Regions from separate parts of the Nigerium sp. genome, predicted to be linked through region 1. Evidence: predicted binding sites of a transcription regulator. Region 1 holds the regulator's gene; each other region holds the start of a gene.
What was found. Region 1 encodes LexA, which represses DNA repair genes until DNA is damaged. Its sites were predicted from a motif close to TCGAACANNTGTTCGA; they were not measured.

Region 1 (4,686 bases):
GCTCGACGATGCGCAGATCGTCATTGGCCGCCTGATGCTTCCGCATCACCTTCTGGTGGGCCGACGCGTTGCGCGCATACCCGTTGTACGGGCCGACGATGCCGGCGAGCTCCGCGGAACGACGGTACGACGTGCCGGTCATCAGCGACGTGATGGACGCCGCCAGCGACCGCCCGCCCTCGGAGTCGTAGCCGCGGCCCATCGCCATCAGCAGGGCACCGAGGTTGGCGTAGCCGATGCCGAGCTGCCGGAAGTTGCGGGTCGTCTCCCCGATCGCCTCGGTCGGGAAATCGGCGAAGCAGATCGAGATATCCATCGCCGTGATGATCAGCTCGACGGCCTTGACGAACGTCTGCGCGTCGAACGTGTCGTCATCGCGCAGGAACTTCAGCAGGTTCAGGCTGGCCAGGTTGCACGAGCTGTTGTCGAGGCTCATGTATTCCGAGCACGGGTTGGACGCCGTGATGCGCCCGGTCTCGGGGTTCGTATGCCAGGCGTTGATCGTGTCGTCGTACTGCACGCCCGGGTCGGCGCACTCCCACGCCGCCTTCGCGATCTTGCCGAACAACTCGCGCGCGTCGACCTCGTCGATCACCTCGCCGGTCATGCGCGCCCGCAGCCCGAAGCGGTCCCCGTTCTCCACCGCGGTCATGAACTCATCCGACACCCGCACCGAGTTGTTCGCGTTCTGGTACTGCACCGACACGATGTCGGCGCCGCCCAGATCCATGTCGAAGCCCGCGTCGCGCAGCGCGCGGATCTTGTCCTCCTCGCGGGCCTTCGTCTCGACGAACTCCTCGATGTCGGGGTGATCGACGTCGAGCACGACCATCTTGGCCGCCCGGCGCGTCGCGCCCCCCGACTTGATCGTGCCCGCGGATGCGTCGGCGCCGCGCATGAAGCTGACGGGGCCGGACGCCGTGCCACCGGAGCTCAGCAGCTCTTTGCTCGAGCGGATGCGGGAGAGGTTCAGGCCGGCGCCGGAGCCGCCCTTGAAGATGAAGCCCTCCTCCTTGTACCAGTTCAAGATGGAATCCATCGAGTCGTCGACGCTGAGGATGAAGCAGGCCGACACCTGCTGCGGGCTGAGCGTGCCGACGTTGAACCACACCGGGGAGTTGAAGCTGAAGTACTGGTGCAGCAGCATCCAGGTGAGCTCCTGCTCGAAGATCTCGGCGTCCGCCGGCGTGGCGAAGTAGCCGCACTCCTCGCCCGTCGCCCGGTACTTGGACACCACGCGGTCGATGATCGTCTTGAGCGACGCCTCCCGCTTCGGGGTGCCGACGGCGCCGCGGAAGTACTTGGTGGTGACGATGGTGGATGCGTTCAGACTCCAGAAGTCAGGGAACTCCACCCCGCGTTGCTCGAAGACGGTCTCTCCCGTCTTCCAGTTTGTCTGGACCACGTCGCGCTGCTCCCACGTGACCTCGTCGTAGGGATGCAACCCCTCCGTCGAGAACACGCGCTCGATCGTGAGCCCCTGGGGCTTGCTCGACGACCTGCGCGCCGACTGCTTGGTCTCGGTCATGGGGAACCCTTTCCGCTTCTTCCGTGGGGTTGACATCAAAACAGTTGGTCGGCGTCGGCCAACTCGGCCTCCGCCTTCTTCTCTTTGGCTTCTGCCTCGGCGACCATCTCGCGAAGGCGGCGGATCTCCGCCTCGAAGTCGTCGACGGACTCGTAGTGCTGGTACACCGATGCGAACCTGAGGTAGGCGACCGCGTCGAGCTCTTTGAGGGGGCCGAGGATCGCGACCCCCACCTCGTCGGTCGGCACCTCGGCCTGCCCGCTCGCCCGCAACGTTTCCTCCACCCGCTGCCCGAGCTTGGCCAACTCGGCCTCCGTCACCGGACGGCCCTTGCACGCCTTGCGCACGCCCCCGATGACCTTCTCGCGTGAGAACGGCTCGACAACACCGCTGCGCTTCACCACGACGAGCTGCATCTGCTCCAACGTCGTGAAACGGCGGGCGCACGAGCGGCACTCGCGCCGACGGCGGATGCTGCTGCCGTCTTCGGCGACCCGGGAATCGAGCACACGGGAGTCGTGGTGCCGACAGTACGGACAATGCATCGGCGGCCCTCCCTCCCTGACGTGCCGTCGCCCGGCGCCCTCGCTGTGGACGGCCCTGTGGACGACTTGTATATGAGGTGTGCATCTGCAACCACAACCTGTGGGCAAAGCACATCGGTGTAACTACTACATGTAGTAGGTTAGGCACGAGGGGAGGCCGACGCAACCCCACGATCAGGTGACACGCCGCGTCCAGCCTGGAAGTGAAATTTCACTTTCGCGACAGCCGTCGCCGGTCGGCGGACCGGCTGGCAGCCTACTCCTCACGGTGCCCCGCGCCGAGCGCCGACAGGCTCGCGAGCCACCCGTCAGGAACGCGCGTCGGGCAGCACCGGGCCCGCGGCCACCATCGGCTGCGCGGGGGCCGCTGTAGTGACAGGCGCGTTGCTGACCGAGAAGAAGGCGATCAGCACCGTGGTCGTGAGGATGCCCAGGACTGCGGCGACAGCCCCCACCAGCACGGCGAGGCCCCGCACAGTCCACTCATAACGATGACGCACCACAGCAGCCGGGCGCGCCGCACCGGTCATGGACGGCGCGACCCGACCACTCGGGGCCACGCACGAACGAACCGGACCCGGAACGTGGCACCACGCCTCCGACCCCGGCCGCCGCGCCGAGGGACCCTGCGCCACGGGGCCGACGTGCGTCGCGCGCTCGGCTCGCCGGCGAGGCTTCACGGGCGAAGCCGGCACCTGATCGATGAACGGAGCAGTCATGACAACCTCCAAGCGAGTCGAACGTCTGTTCGACAATATTATCGAACGATCGATCGGATGCAACACCCAATCGCTCGCGTGTTCGAGGGATCTCGACCACGACCGACACTTCACCACGCGGGTCTGACACTTTTTTCGCAGCGGTCGGCAGCCGACGGCGCGACACGTCGAACAGATGTTTGAAATCGGCGTGTTCGATTCCCTACGCTGGGGCCATGGGCACCGACAACACCCCTAAGAAGCAGCGCGGCCGTCCGCGCAAGGTCATCCCGCCGCAGGAGCGGCGGGGGCGTCCGCGTGACGCCGATCTTGAGGAGCTCGGCAAGGTCGTGAAGAAGCTCGGGCGCGTCAGCGCGTTTCCCGACGGTCCCGCCGATGCCTACGGGCTGACGCTGCGGCAACGCATGATCCTGTCCATGATCAAAGAGTCGATCGACAGGCGGGGCTACCCGCCCACGATCCGTGAGATGGGGGAAGCCGTGGGGTTGGCGTCCCCCAGCAGCGTCAGCCACCAGCTGCGCGCCCTGGAGGCGAAGGGCTTCCTGCACCGCGACCCGAAGCGCCCGCGGGCGCTGATGGTGAGCATGCCTGGCGAGGCGTCCCCCGATGCGCAGGCGAACGAACCCGTCGTCGACGAGACCGAGACCTTCACCGCCACCGGGAACGCGGTGGCCGTCCCGGTTGTCGGCCGCATCGCGGCCGGCGTCCCGATCCTGGCCGAACAGCGCATCGAAGACGTGTTCCCCCTTCCCCGCGAGATCGTCGGGGAGGGCACCTTGTTCCTGCTCGAGGTCAAAGGCGATTCGATGATCGAGGCGGCCATCTGCGACGGCGACTACGTGGTCGTCCGGCAGCAGCCCACCGCGATCAATGGCGATGTCGTCGCGGCGCTCATCGACGACGAGGCGACCGTGAAGACGTTCAAGAAGACCGGCGACGGCGTGTGGCTCCTGCCGCACAACCCCGCCTACGAACCCATCGACGGCAGTGATGCCGCCATCCTCGGCAAGGTGACGGCGGTTCTCCGCCGGCTCTGACCGCTAGCCGGTTTGGGCGGACGCCGCCTGTGCCAGCCGGCGCAGCGCGGCGACCGCCACCTCCCGATCGGTCGTCGACCAGAAGGGAGGCATGGAGGATCGCAGGTATCCGCCGTAGCGGGCCGTCCGCAGCCGCGGGTCGAGCACCGCGACCACGCCGCGGTCCGTCGTTCTGCGGATCAGGCGTCCGGAGCCCTGCGCTAGCAGCAGCGCTGCGTGCGCCGCGGCCACGGCCATGAAGCCGTTCCCGCCCGCCTCCGCCACCGCACGCTGGCGTGCCTGCAGCAGCGGTTCGTCGGGGCGCGGGAACGGGATCTTGTCGATGATGACGAGCTGACACGTGTCGCCAGGGACGTCCACCCCCTGCCACAGCGAGAGGGTGCCGAAGAGGCTGGCCTGCGGGTCGGCGATGAAGCGCCGCGTCAACTCCGACAACTGCGCATCCCCCTGGCAGAGGATCGTCTTGTCGGGCAGTTCCTCCCGACAGTGGCGGGCCGCCGCCTCCGCGTTGCGCTGGGAGGCGAACAGGCCGAGAGTGCGCCCGTCGGCCGCCCACAACAGCTCGGCCACCTCCGCCAGCGCCTCGGCGCCGATGCCGTCCCGACCGGGCGGCGGCAGGTGCCGGGCGACGTAGAGGATGCCCTGGCTGGAGTAGTCGAAAGGCGACCCGACGTCGAGAGCGCGCCAGCCCACGGCGTCCTCGTCCGGTTCGTCATCGCGTCCGTCCAGACGTTCGTCGCGCCACAGGCCCACCGACCTGGCCACGGTCTCGAACTCACCGCCCAGCTTCAGCGTCGCCGACGTCAGCACCGCGGGGGTCTCGGCGAAGATCTTGTCCCGCATCAGCAACGCCACAT
Region 2 (4,686 bases), on a different contig from region 1:
TGGCGCGTTCACTGCAGTACAGCGGCTACGAGGTGGCCACGGCGTCCGACGGCGTCGAGGCTCTCGCGCACCTGTCCGCCCAGAAGGCGGCCGCGGTGATCATGGACGTGATGATGCCCCGCCTCGACGGCCTGGAGACGACCCGCATGCTGCGGGCGTCCGGCAACGATGTGCCGATCCTCGTGCTCACCGCGCGCGACGCGGTCGGCGACCGGGTCGACGGGCTCGACGCGGGTGCCGACGACTACATGGCCAAACCGTTCTCTCTCGACGAGTTGCTCGCGCGACTGCGCGCGCTCACCCGGCGCTCGAAGGGCGAGCCCTCGGGGGAGAGCAACGACAGTCCGCAGCCGCCGGCCAATCAGGTGCTCAGCTTCGAGGGGCTCACCCTCGACAACCAGACGCGGGAGGTCGCGCGCAACGGCCGCCGCATCTCCCTGACGCGCACCGAGTTCGCGCTGTTGCAGACGTTTCTCGAGAACCCGCGCCGCGTCCTCGAGCGCGGGTGGCTGCTCAACGAGGTGTGGGGCTTCGACTTCCCGACCACGGCCAACTCCCTGGAGGTCTACATCGGGTACCTGCGCCGCAAGACCGAGGCGCCGGGTGAGCCGCGGCTCATCCACACCGTCCGCGGCATCGGCTACGTGCTGCGCGAGACTCCCCCGTGATCCGGTGGCTGCGCGAGTGGCTCACCGCCCGTAGCCGCCCTCTGCAGGACCGCCTGGCGCTGCTCATCGCGGCGGCCGTGGCGGGAGCCGTCGCGATCACCGGCGGAGCCGCCTACGTGATCACCCTCCTGTCCGTCTACGCGCAACTCGACAACGAACTGGTCGATGTCGCCGCGGTGACGTCCACCTGGCTGCAGCAGGACCTCGAGAGCCTCGGCGGGGTCGACCCCAACGCGCTCCACGCGGCCAACGTGACCGTGGAGTTGCTACGGGCCGACAACTACACGATCACGCTGCCCGCCGGGCAGACACGGCTCGTGACGGGCCCGGAGGAACTCCGGGTGGCCCGCACCGGCATCGGCGCCTCCGCGCGGACGGGGGTCAGCAACACCGGCGAGTCGTACCGCATCATCTCCGTCCCGTTGCCGCGGGGGGTGCACAGCTATGCGCTCGTGCTCGGGCGTCCGCTGGGGCCGACCGAGGCGATCATGTCGAGCCTGGTGTACTCGCTGCTCACGTTCGGCGGGCTCGGAATCGTCGGGGCCGCGCTACTCGGCTACCAGATCGCGCGCTCGGCCATCCAGCCGCTACGCGTGCTGTCGGACGCCGTCGCCCATGTCACCGTGACGAACCGGCTCGTGCCCATCGAGGTGCACGGCAACGACGAAGTGGCCGATCTCGGGCGGGCGTTCAACCGGATGCTCAAGGCGCTCGACCTGTCGCGCGAGCGCCAGAAACGGCTCATCGCCGACGCCGGCCACGAGTTGCGGACGCCGCTCACCTCGATGCGGACCAACGTCGAGCTGCTCGTCGCCGACGAGCGCCAGGGGATGCTGCCGGCTGGGGCGCGGGGCGACATTCTGCGGGACGTCGCGGCGCAGTTGGGGGAGTTCACCACGCTCGTGGGCGACCTCGTCCAGCTGTCCCGCGAGGACACCCTGCAGGCGCACCCGATCCCGATCGACTTCCGCGATGTCGTGGACGCCGCCCTCGCCCGCGTGAAGCGTCGCGGGCCCGGCATCCACTGGGACGTGGAACTCGAGCCGCACTACCTCATCGGCGAAGCGGACGCGCTCGAACGGGCGGTGACGAACCTGCTCGACAACGCGGTGAAGTTCTCCCCCGAGGGGGGCACGATCCACGTCTCGCTCGAGGGCGACCGGCTCGTCGTCTCCGACGAGGGGCCGGGCATCTCCGACGACGACCTGCCGCACGTCTTCGAGCGGTTCTACCGCTCCGACCAGGCCCGGACGACGCCCGGATCGGGGCTTGGGCTGTCCATCGTCGCCCAGACCATCCAGGCCCATGGCGGATGGGTGAAGGCCGGGAGGGCGGCGTCCGGAGGCGCGGAGTTCACCGTCCGGCTGCCCGGCAGCCCGCTGCCGCCCGAGGAGTGGGAAGGCGACGAGGAGGAGACCGGGTCGCCGGCGTCCGCTGGGTGAGGCGGTCTTTCCCCTGGCCACTGGGGGCGTTGCAACTAATCGAACACTTTTTTGTTTGATGGTGGTATTCGACTATGTTGACGTGGGGTTTTGGTGCGTCGTGAGCCCGTGAAAATGTCGGGGACGGTGGGTAGGGTTCCGGGGCATGAGAAGCGGGGAGGCTGATCCGGGGGCCATGGTGGCCGCCGGGCTGGCCGCGCTCGACGGCGCGTGCCTCGGGGTCGGGCAGGCGCTCGAGTTCGCCGGAGCGCTGCTCGACCGTGTCGATCACGTCGGGCGGGCGTCCGCGACGGCCGAGGAGCGCTTGGGCTGGGTTCGGCTGGCCACCGCGGTGGCAGATCGTGCGCGCGGCCTCGCCGACCTGCTGGTCGGCGAGGCGGAGGCGGCGGAGGCGTCCGAGCGGGCCCAGGGCACCCCCATGACCACCTGGCTCACGCTCGACGAGCGAACCGGGCGTCGCGAGGCGACGCGCGCGGTCCTCTCCGGGCGCGAACTCGTCGAGCACGAACGGGTGCGCGCTGCGGTGCTGGCGGGCGAGGCGTCCGTCGCGCACGCGCGCGCCACCCAGCGCGTGCTGGCCGAGCTGCCGGAGTCTTTCGGGGCCGGCGAGCGGGCGCGGGCCGAGGAATGGCTGGTGGAGCGGGCGCGCCGGGCGACGCCGCCGCGGTTGGCGAAGTCGGGGCCGGAATTGCTCGAGGCGCTCGGGCATCCGGAGTCGTCGCTGACCGAGGCCGAGCGAGCGGAGGCGCGGTATCGGGTGGCGCGCCTGCGGCGCTTCGTGCGGTTCACCCCCGACGGGCAGGGGTCCACGCTCATCTTCGGTTCGTTGCCCACCGCCGAGTGCGCCGGGCTTGAGCGGCTGATCGCGGCGTACGAACAGTCCGAGCGCCGCGGGGCACGCGACGCGCGCGATCGTGAGGCGCTCCGCCGGACGCCGGGTCAGCGGCGCGCGGACGCCCTCGTGCGGCTCGTCGCCGAGCACGCCAGGCCCGGTCGTGCCCCGAAGGTCGCGGGTGACCGGCCGCGGGTCGTCGTGTCGATGAGTTACGACACGATGGTCGAGCGTGCCGAGCAGGCCGGGCTGATCGGTGGCGAGGCCTGCGTCCCGCCGGGGGAACTGCGGCGGCTGCTGTGCGACGCCGACGTGATGCCGGTCGTGCTCGGCTCGCGGTCGCAGCCGGTCGATCTCGGCGTGACGCGGCGCCTGGTCGACGCCGCCCTGCGCCAAGCGTTGTCTGAACGGGATCGGGGGTGCGTGTTCCCCGGGTGCGACGGCGCTGACGCCGAGTGCGAGGCCCACCACATCATCCCGTGGTGGATGCTCGGGCCGACAGCGTTGGAGAACCTCGTGTTGCTCTGCCCCCATCATCATCGCTTGTGCGAGCCAGTTCGATTCTGGACGGGTCCCGACCCCGGGCGGTGGGAGGTCAGGCTCGGCCACGATGGCGTCCCCGAGGTGCTCCCACCCGATCGAGTCGATGGCGCGCGGGTGCCGCGTCGACACGAACGGTTCCGGCGGCTCGACGACGGGCCCGACGCGCGGGCTTGAGCGCGCGGGCGGCCCCGCGCTGGCCGTGCGGGTCCGACGAGCGTCCGCGGTCTAGACGAAGATGTGGTCCGTCAGCACCGGCTGCAGCCCGAGCCGGCGGAGCGCCGACGTCATGTCGTCCACGCTCCGCCCGTCGGAGATCTCGAACTGCTCATCGCCCTCGTCGAGGCCGTCGGCGTGCTGGCCGACCCCGGTGCTCACGCCCGCGGACACCTTCGTCGCGGCTACACCCACCACGTGGTCGCGGAACGTAGCGCCTTCGCGAGTCGAGACGGTGATGCCCGCGAACGGCAGGGCAAGCCGGTAGGCGCAGAGCACCTGCAGCAGCTCCCGCTCCCCCACGTCACGTGGGTTCATCCCTGCGTCGGCGACCGTCGGACGCAGGCGGGGGCACGACAGCGTGATCTCCGCGTGGGGATATGTCCGCTGGACGGCCCGGGCGTGCACGATCGTGGCGAGCGCATCCCGGCGCCAGTCATCGAGGCCCAGCAAGGCTCCGAAGCCAACGCCGCGCATGCCCCCGATCAGCGCCCGCTCCTGCGACTCGAACCGGAACGGGAAGCTTCGCTTCCGTCCGCCGAGGTGCAGGAGGTCGTACGCAGCCGGGTTGTACGTCTCCTGGTACACGGTGACGCTGTCGGCCCCGGCGTCGTGCAGGACGCGGTAGTCGCCGGAGTTGAGGGGTTGGATCTCGACCCCCACCGTCCGGAACAGCGCTGCGGCACGACGGACGGCGTCCGCGATGTACTCGACCCCCGAGAACTTCGTGCTCTCGCCGGTCAGCAGCAGGATTTCCTCCAGGCCGGTGTCGGCGATCGCGCGCAGTTCGGCGTCCAGGGCCTCGGGTGTGAGCCGCGAGCGCCGGATGCGGTTGTTCGCGGAGAAGCCGCAGTACGTGCACACGTTCGCGCAGTAGTTGGCGAGGTAGAGCGGCGTGAAGAGCTGCACCGACGTCCCGAAGTGGGCGCGGGTCGCCCGCTGGGCGGCCTGCGCGATCTCCTCCAGCATCCCGGCTGCCGCCGGCGAC
Region 3 (4,686 bases), on a different contig from region 1:
TCAGCAGCCCGATGTCTTCGACGTCGTCTTTGTCGAACTGGCTCATCGGGTAGTCGCCGAAGCTCGCCTCCACCGGCGTGCGGTCGTACAGCGTCGCATCCGACAGCAGGACGCCGCAGGGGTGCAGCGCGACGTGCCGCGGCAACCCGTCGAGGCTCTCGACGAGGTCGAACAGCACCCGCAACTGCTCGTCGGCCAGGTTCGCGCTGCGCAGCTCGGGCAGGTCGCGCAGCGCGTGCCGCACGTCGCGCGCCCGGATGTGCGGGAACGACTTCGCGATCGCGTCGACGTCGCCCGGCGGCAGGCTCATCGCCTTGCCGACGTCGCGGATCGCGTGCCGGACGCGGTACGTCTCCATCATCGCGACGCACGCCACCCGCTCGCGGCCGAACATCGCGAAGATCATGTCGTAGACGTCGGTGCGGCGCGCCGACTCCACGTCGATGTCGATGTCGGGCAGCGCGACGCGCAGGGGCGACAGGAACCGCTCCATGATGAGGTCGTAGCGCAGCGGATCGACCCCCGAGATGCCCAGGGCGTAGTTGATGAGGCTGCCCGCCCCCGACCCCCGCGCGGCCACCCGGACGCCCAGCTCGCGCACCCCGTCGACCACCTGGGCGACCGTGAGGAAGTAGGGGCTGAACCCCAACTCGCCGACGACGGCCAACTCGTCGTCGATGCGGTCGCGCGCCCGCGCATCGACCGACCCGTACCGCGCGGCCAGCCCCGCCTCGCACCGCCGCCGCAGCTCGGCGAACGCGTCGCCCGAGCCTTGCAGCACCTCGAACTCGGGCAGGTGGATCTCGCCCAGCCCCAGGTCGGCCCGCGGGTCGAGCCGGCAGCGCACGGCCAGGTGCCGGGTATCGCCGAACAGCCGCACCGCGTCGCGCCGGCCCGCGAGCCGGCACACCTCGTCGGCGATGGCGACCATCTCTTTGCCCGACTTGAGGTACCCCTCGGCGTTGCGCCGGTCGACGTTGCGCAGGTCGAGCGGGACGAGCCGCCGCGTCGCGTCGAGCACGTCGGCCACCGGCGCGTCGGTGCGGCGCGCCATGCGCACCGCGTTGGTGAGGACGCCGGCCAGCCCGTGCGCGTCGGCGAACGCGAGCATGCGCCCGGCGTGGCCGGCCGACCAGGGGCCCGCCCCGGCGACCCGGTGATGGGTGACCCCGACGACGAGCGACTCGCGATCGACCACCTCGAGCCACCGCCGCAGCACCGCCTCGGCCCGCGCGTCGTCGCGCTCGGCGAGCGCCCGGCCCAGGTCGGAATCGGCCCCGAGCATCACCACGACGTCGTCGCGGTGCGCCCCGATCTGCCCGCGCGTGACCCGCGGCCGCCCCCGCTCGCCGCCCAGGTGGACGGCCGACGTCAGCCGGCACAGCGACGCATACCCGCGCCGCGAGGTGGCCAGCGCGACCACCCGCCCCGCCGAGGGCGCCCCGGCCCGCTCGCCGGCCAGCGCGAGATCGACGCCGACGATCGGCGCGATACCGGCGCCGAGGCACGCCTTCGCGAACCGGACGGCCCCGTACAACCCGCCGCGATCGGTGATCGCCAGCGTGTCCATCTCGAACCCCGCGGCGGCCTCGACCAGGGCCGAGGGGTGGCTCGCCCCGTACTGCAGCGAGTACCCCGACGCCACCCGCAGGTGCACGAACGGGTCACCCATGGCGCCCCCCCCCCTCTTATAGAACAATTGTTCGAGCCATTCACTATAGGAGCCGCCGCCGCGGCGGCGTCAAGACCTCAATCGAGGACGCCGCGCAGCCGCCACCCCGACCCCCCGGACGCCTCTGCGCACGCCAGCTCGAACACCCCTGGCGTGCCCGACCGGCCGTCGGCCGCCACGACCCGCCAGACCTCCGACTCCGCCAGCAGGTCGCCCCCCGGCCGGCTCCACCAATCGGCCGTCTCCCGCCAGCGCGCCTCGACCCCCAGCACCCGCCACAGCCGGCGCCGCCAGATGAACCGGGCGGGCCGCGGCTCCCCCTCGCCCTCGTCGACCCGCACGTCGATCGCCTCGTCGTAGCGCCTCATCGCCGACCCCTTTCGTACGATTGTTCGATACTCAGGATGCTAGCCGGGCCCTCTGACAAAACGAAGCGGCCCGAAGCGAATTGCCCCTCACTTGGCCGCACGCATTACCCTTCCGCCATGGAGATGCTTCCGGCGGCGTTCGCGAGCGGGTGGGCCAGCGGGATCAACGCGTACGTCACGGTCCTCGTCCTGGGCCTGCTCGGCCGGTTCGGCCACGTGCCCGGCATCCCCGAGGCGGTCCAGCGCACTGACGTGCTGGTGCTGGTGGGCGTCCTGGCCCTGATCGAGTTCGTGGCCGACAAGGTGCCCTACGTCGACTCGCTGTGGGATTCGCTGTCGACCGTCGTCCGTCCCGTGGTCGGCACCGCGCTCGGCGCCCTCTTCGCCAGCGGCACGGGCGATCTCTGGACGATCCTGCTCGCCTCCACCGGCGGCATCACCGCCCTGGCCAGCCACCTCACCAAGTCCGGCCTGCGCATGGCGGTCAACACCTCGCCCGAACCGGTCACGAACGTCGCGGCGTCCGTCGGCGGCGACATCGCCGTCACCGGCGTCAGCGCGCTCGTGGCGTTCGTGCCCGTCGTCGCGGCGCTCATCGCCGGCGTCCTGCTGCTGGTGGGGCTCGTCGTGCTCATCGCCGTGGCGCGCCGCGTCCGCCACGGCTGGGACACCTTCCACCGCTGGCGACGCCGCGAACTGAAGCCCGACGCCTGAGCCCATGGGCCGCATCACCGTGCTCGGCGGGACCCTCGCCGGCCTCGCTGCCGCCGCCCGCCTGGCCCGCCTCGGCCACGCGGTGACGCTCCTCGCGGCCCCCGGCGACCAGCCCGACCCGGCGCGCGACCAGCTCGCCGGCCCGGTCGCCTTCCCGGCTCCCTGGCGCGACTTCTTCACCAAGACCGGGCGTCCAGCGGCCGGGGCGCTCGGCGTCCACGGCCTCACGCTGGCGCCCGCCGGCGACGGCTGGCCGACCGACCGGGGCGCCCAGTGGCACCACCTGTCGGAGCGCTTCGGCGAGCCGGTCGCCGCCCGCTGGCGCGACCTGCTCGACCGGCACGACGCCACGTGGCAGGCGCTCCGCTTCCTCGGCCTGGAGGCCGAACTCACCCCCGGACGCCTCCGTGCGGCCCGCCTCGACCCGCGCCGCACGGTGGAGGACGAGGCGCGCGCCTTCGCCGACGCTCCCCCGCTGGCCGGACGCCTCCGCGACGTCGCCCGCGCGGTCGGCTCCGAGCCGACGGACGCCCCCGCCTGGCTCGTCTCGCGGCTGTCGGTCGAGCGGACGTTCGGGCGCTGGGTCCTCCTCGACCGCGACGGCCGCGTCGCCCCGTCCGCCACCCTGCTCGACCTGGTCGCCGAGCGGGCCGCACGCGTGGGCGTCCGGGTGACGGCCGGGCCGCCGCCCGAGCCGGGCACGGTCACGGCGCCCGGCTCCACAGGTTCCGCAGGTTCCGCCGACGCCACCGCCCCCCGGACCGCCGCCGACGCTGACGCCATCATCGAGGCGCGGCCGACGGGGGCGTCCTGGCGGAGGCCACGGCCCTTCCGGCCGGACTTCGTCGCCCAGCTCGCGGCCCGCCCACCCCTGCGCGACCCGCACGACGCGACCCGCTTCCACGCCTCGCCGTCGAGTCCGGGCGGGGCCGAGCCATGGGCGCAGCTGCTGACGGGCGCGCTGGCGTCCTACGCCTGCCACGAGGCGCTGACGGGCGAAGACGTCCGGCCCACCAACCGCGACCTCACCCGCCACTGAGGCCGCGCGGCCGGCGGCCGCGGCGTCCGAGGGGCAGAATGGGCAGATGACCAGGCTCGACGACGCGTTCGCGGCCCTGCCGCGCGTCGATTTCCTGCCGCCCGATCAGCGTCCGTTCGCCGGGCGCGACCACCCGCTGCCGATCGGGTACGGCGCGACGAACAGCCAACCGTGGACCGTGCGGTACATGCTGCGCCTGCTGGACGCCCGCCCGGGCGACCGCGTCCTCGACGTGGGCAGTGGGTCGGGCTGGACGTCCGCCCTGCTCGGCCACCTCGTCGGGCCGTCGGGGTCGGTGCTCGGCGTCGACGTGGTGCCCGAGCTGGTCGAGATGGGGCGCGCGAACCTCGCCGGACGCCTCGGGTGGGTGCGCTTCGAGCGCGCGCGTCCGGGGGTGCTGGGCTGGCCGGACGCCGCCCCCTTCGATCGCATCCTGGTGTCGGCCGACGGCGGCCGCGTCCCGCCGGAGCTCGAAGGGCAGCTCGCGACGGGCGGGCGCATGGTGGTCCCGGCGGGTCACGCCATGGTCGTCGTCGACCGCACCGCGACCGGCCTCACCCGGACGCCGACCGGCGACCTGTTCACCTTCGTCCCGCTGCTGTGAACGCCGCCCCGGGGCGTCGAATCGGCTTCTCACCGCGGGTGCTTGACGGGTGCCGTAAAATGCTCGGTCTGGCAAAACGAAGGGTTCGCTGTTGACTCAACCGACCGTTCCGAACACTCCGGACGCCGGCGTGTCGGCCGACGTGCTCGCCCACGAGCTGGCGATCGAGCAGGCTCACGTGGACGCCGTGTACGACCGCCTCGCCGAGGCGACGCGCTCCGCGCGGTCCGCGGCGTCGCAGGGCCAGTCGCTGTATCACTCCGATCGCGAGACGTACGTCCGCGAAGAG

Region 2: WMJ97_RS05750 (DUF222 domain-containing protein) is a predicted target of LexA. The motif match lies at 2,150-2,165, and genes of this name have one in related genera.
Region 3: WMJ97_RS00785 (DUF6504 family protein) is a predicted target of LexA. The motif match lies at 2,053-2,068, and genes of this name have one in related genera.

Annotation. Positions count from the first base shown of each region.
Region 1 covers NZ_JBDHZL010000004.1:38,583-43,268, reverse strand. The annotation lists gene WMJ97_RS02045 (vitamin B12-dependent ribonucleotide reductase) at 1-1,528, opposite strand, end outside; gene nrdR (transcriptional regulator NrdR) at 1,564-2,073, opposite strand; gene WMJ97_RS02035 (hypothetical protein) at 2,382-2,573, opposite strand; gene lexA (transcriptional repressor LexA) at 3,008-3,829, shown strand; gene WMJ97_RS02025 (ATP-dependent DNA helicase) at 3,833-4,686, opposite strand, start outside.
Region 2 covers NZ_JBDHZL010000019.1:25,650-30,335, forward strand. The annotation lists gene WMJ97_RS05740 (response regulator transcription factor) at 1-668, shown strand, start outside; gene WMJ97_RS05745 (HAMP domain-containing sensor histidine kinase) at 665-2,110, shown strand; gene WMJ97_RS05750 (DUF222 domain-containing protein) at 2,256-3,659, shown strand; gene thiH (2-iminoacetate synthase ThiH) at 3,711-4,686, opposite strand, start outside.
Region 3 covers NZ_JBDHZL010000002.1:2,102-6,787, reverse strand. The annotation lists gene WMJ97_RS00790 (DNA polymerase III subunit alpha) at 1-1,672, opposite strand, end outside; gene WMJ97_RS00785 (DUF6504 family protein) at 1,750-2,040, opposite strand; gene WMJ97_RS00780 (DUF4126 domain-containing protein) at 2,158-2,754, shown strand; gene WMJ97_RS00775 (hypothetical protein) at 2,759-3,793, shown strand; gene WMJ97_RS00770 (methyltransferase domain-containing protein) at 3,840-4,397, shown strand; gene WMJ97_RS00765 (AAA family ATPase) at 4,489-4,686, shown strand, end outside.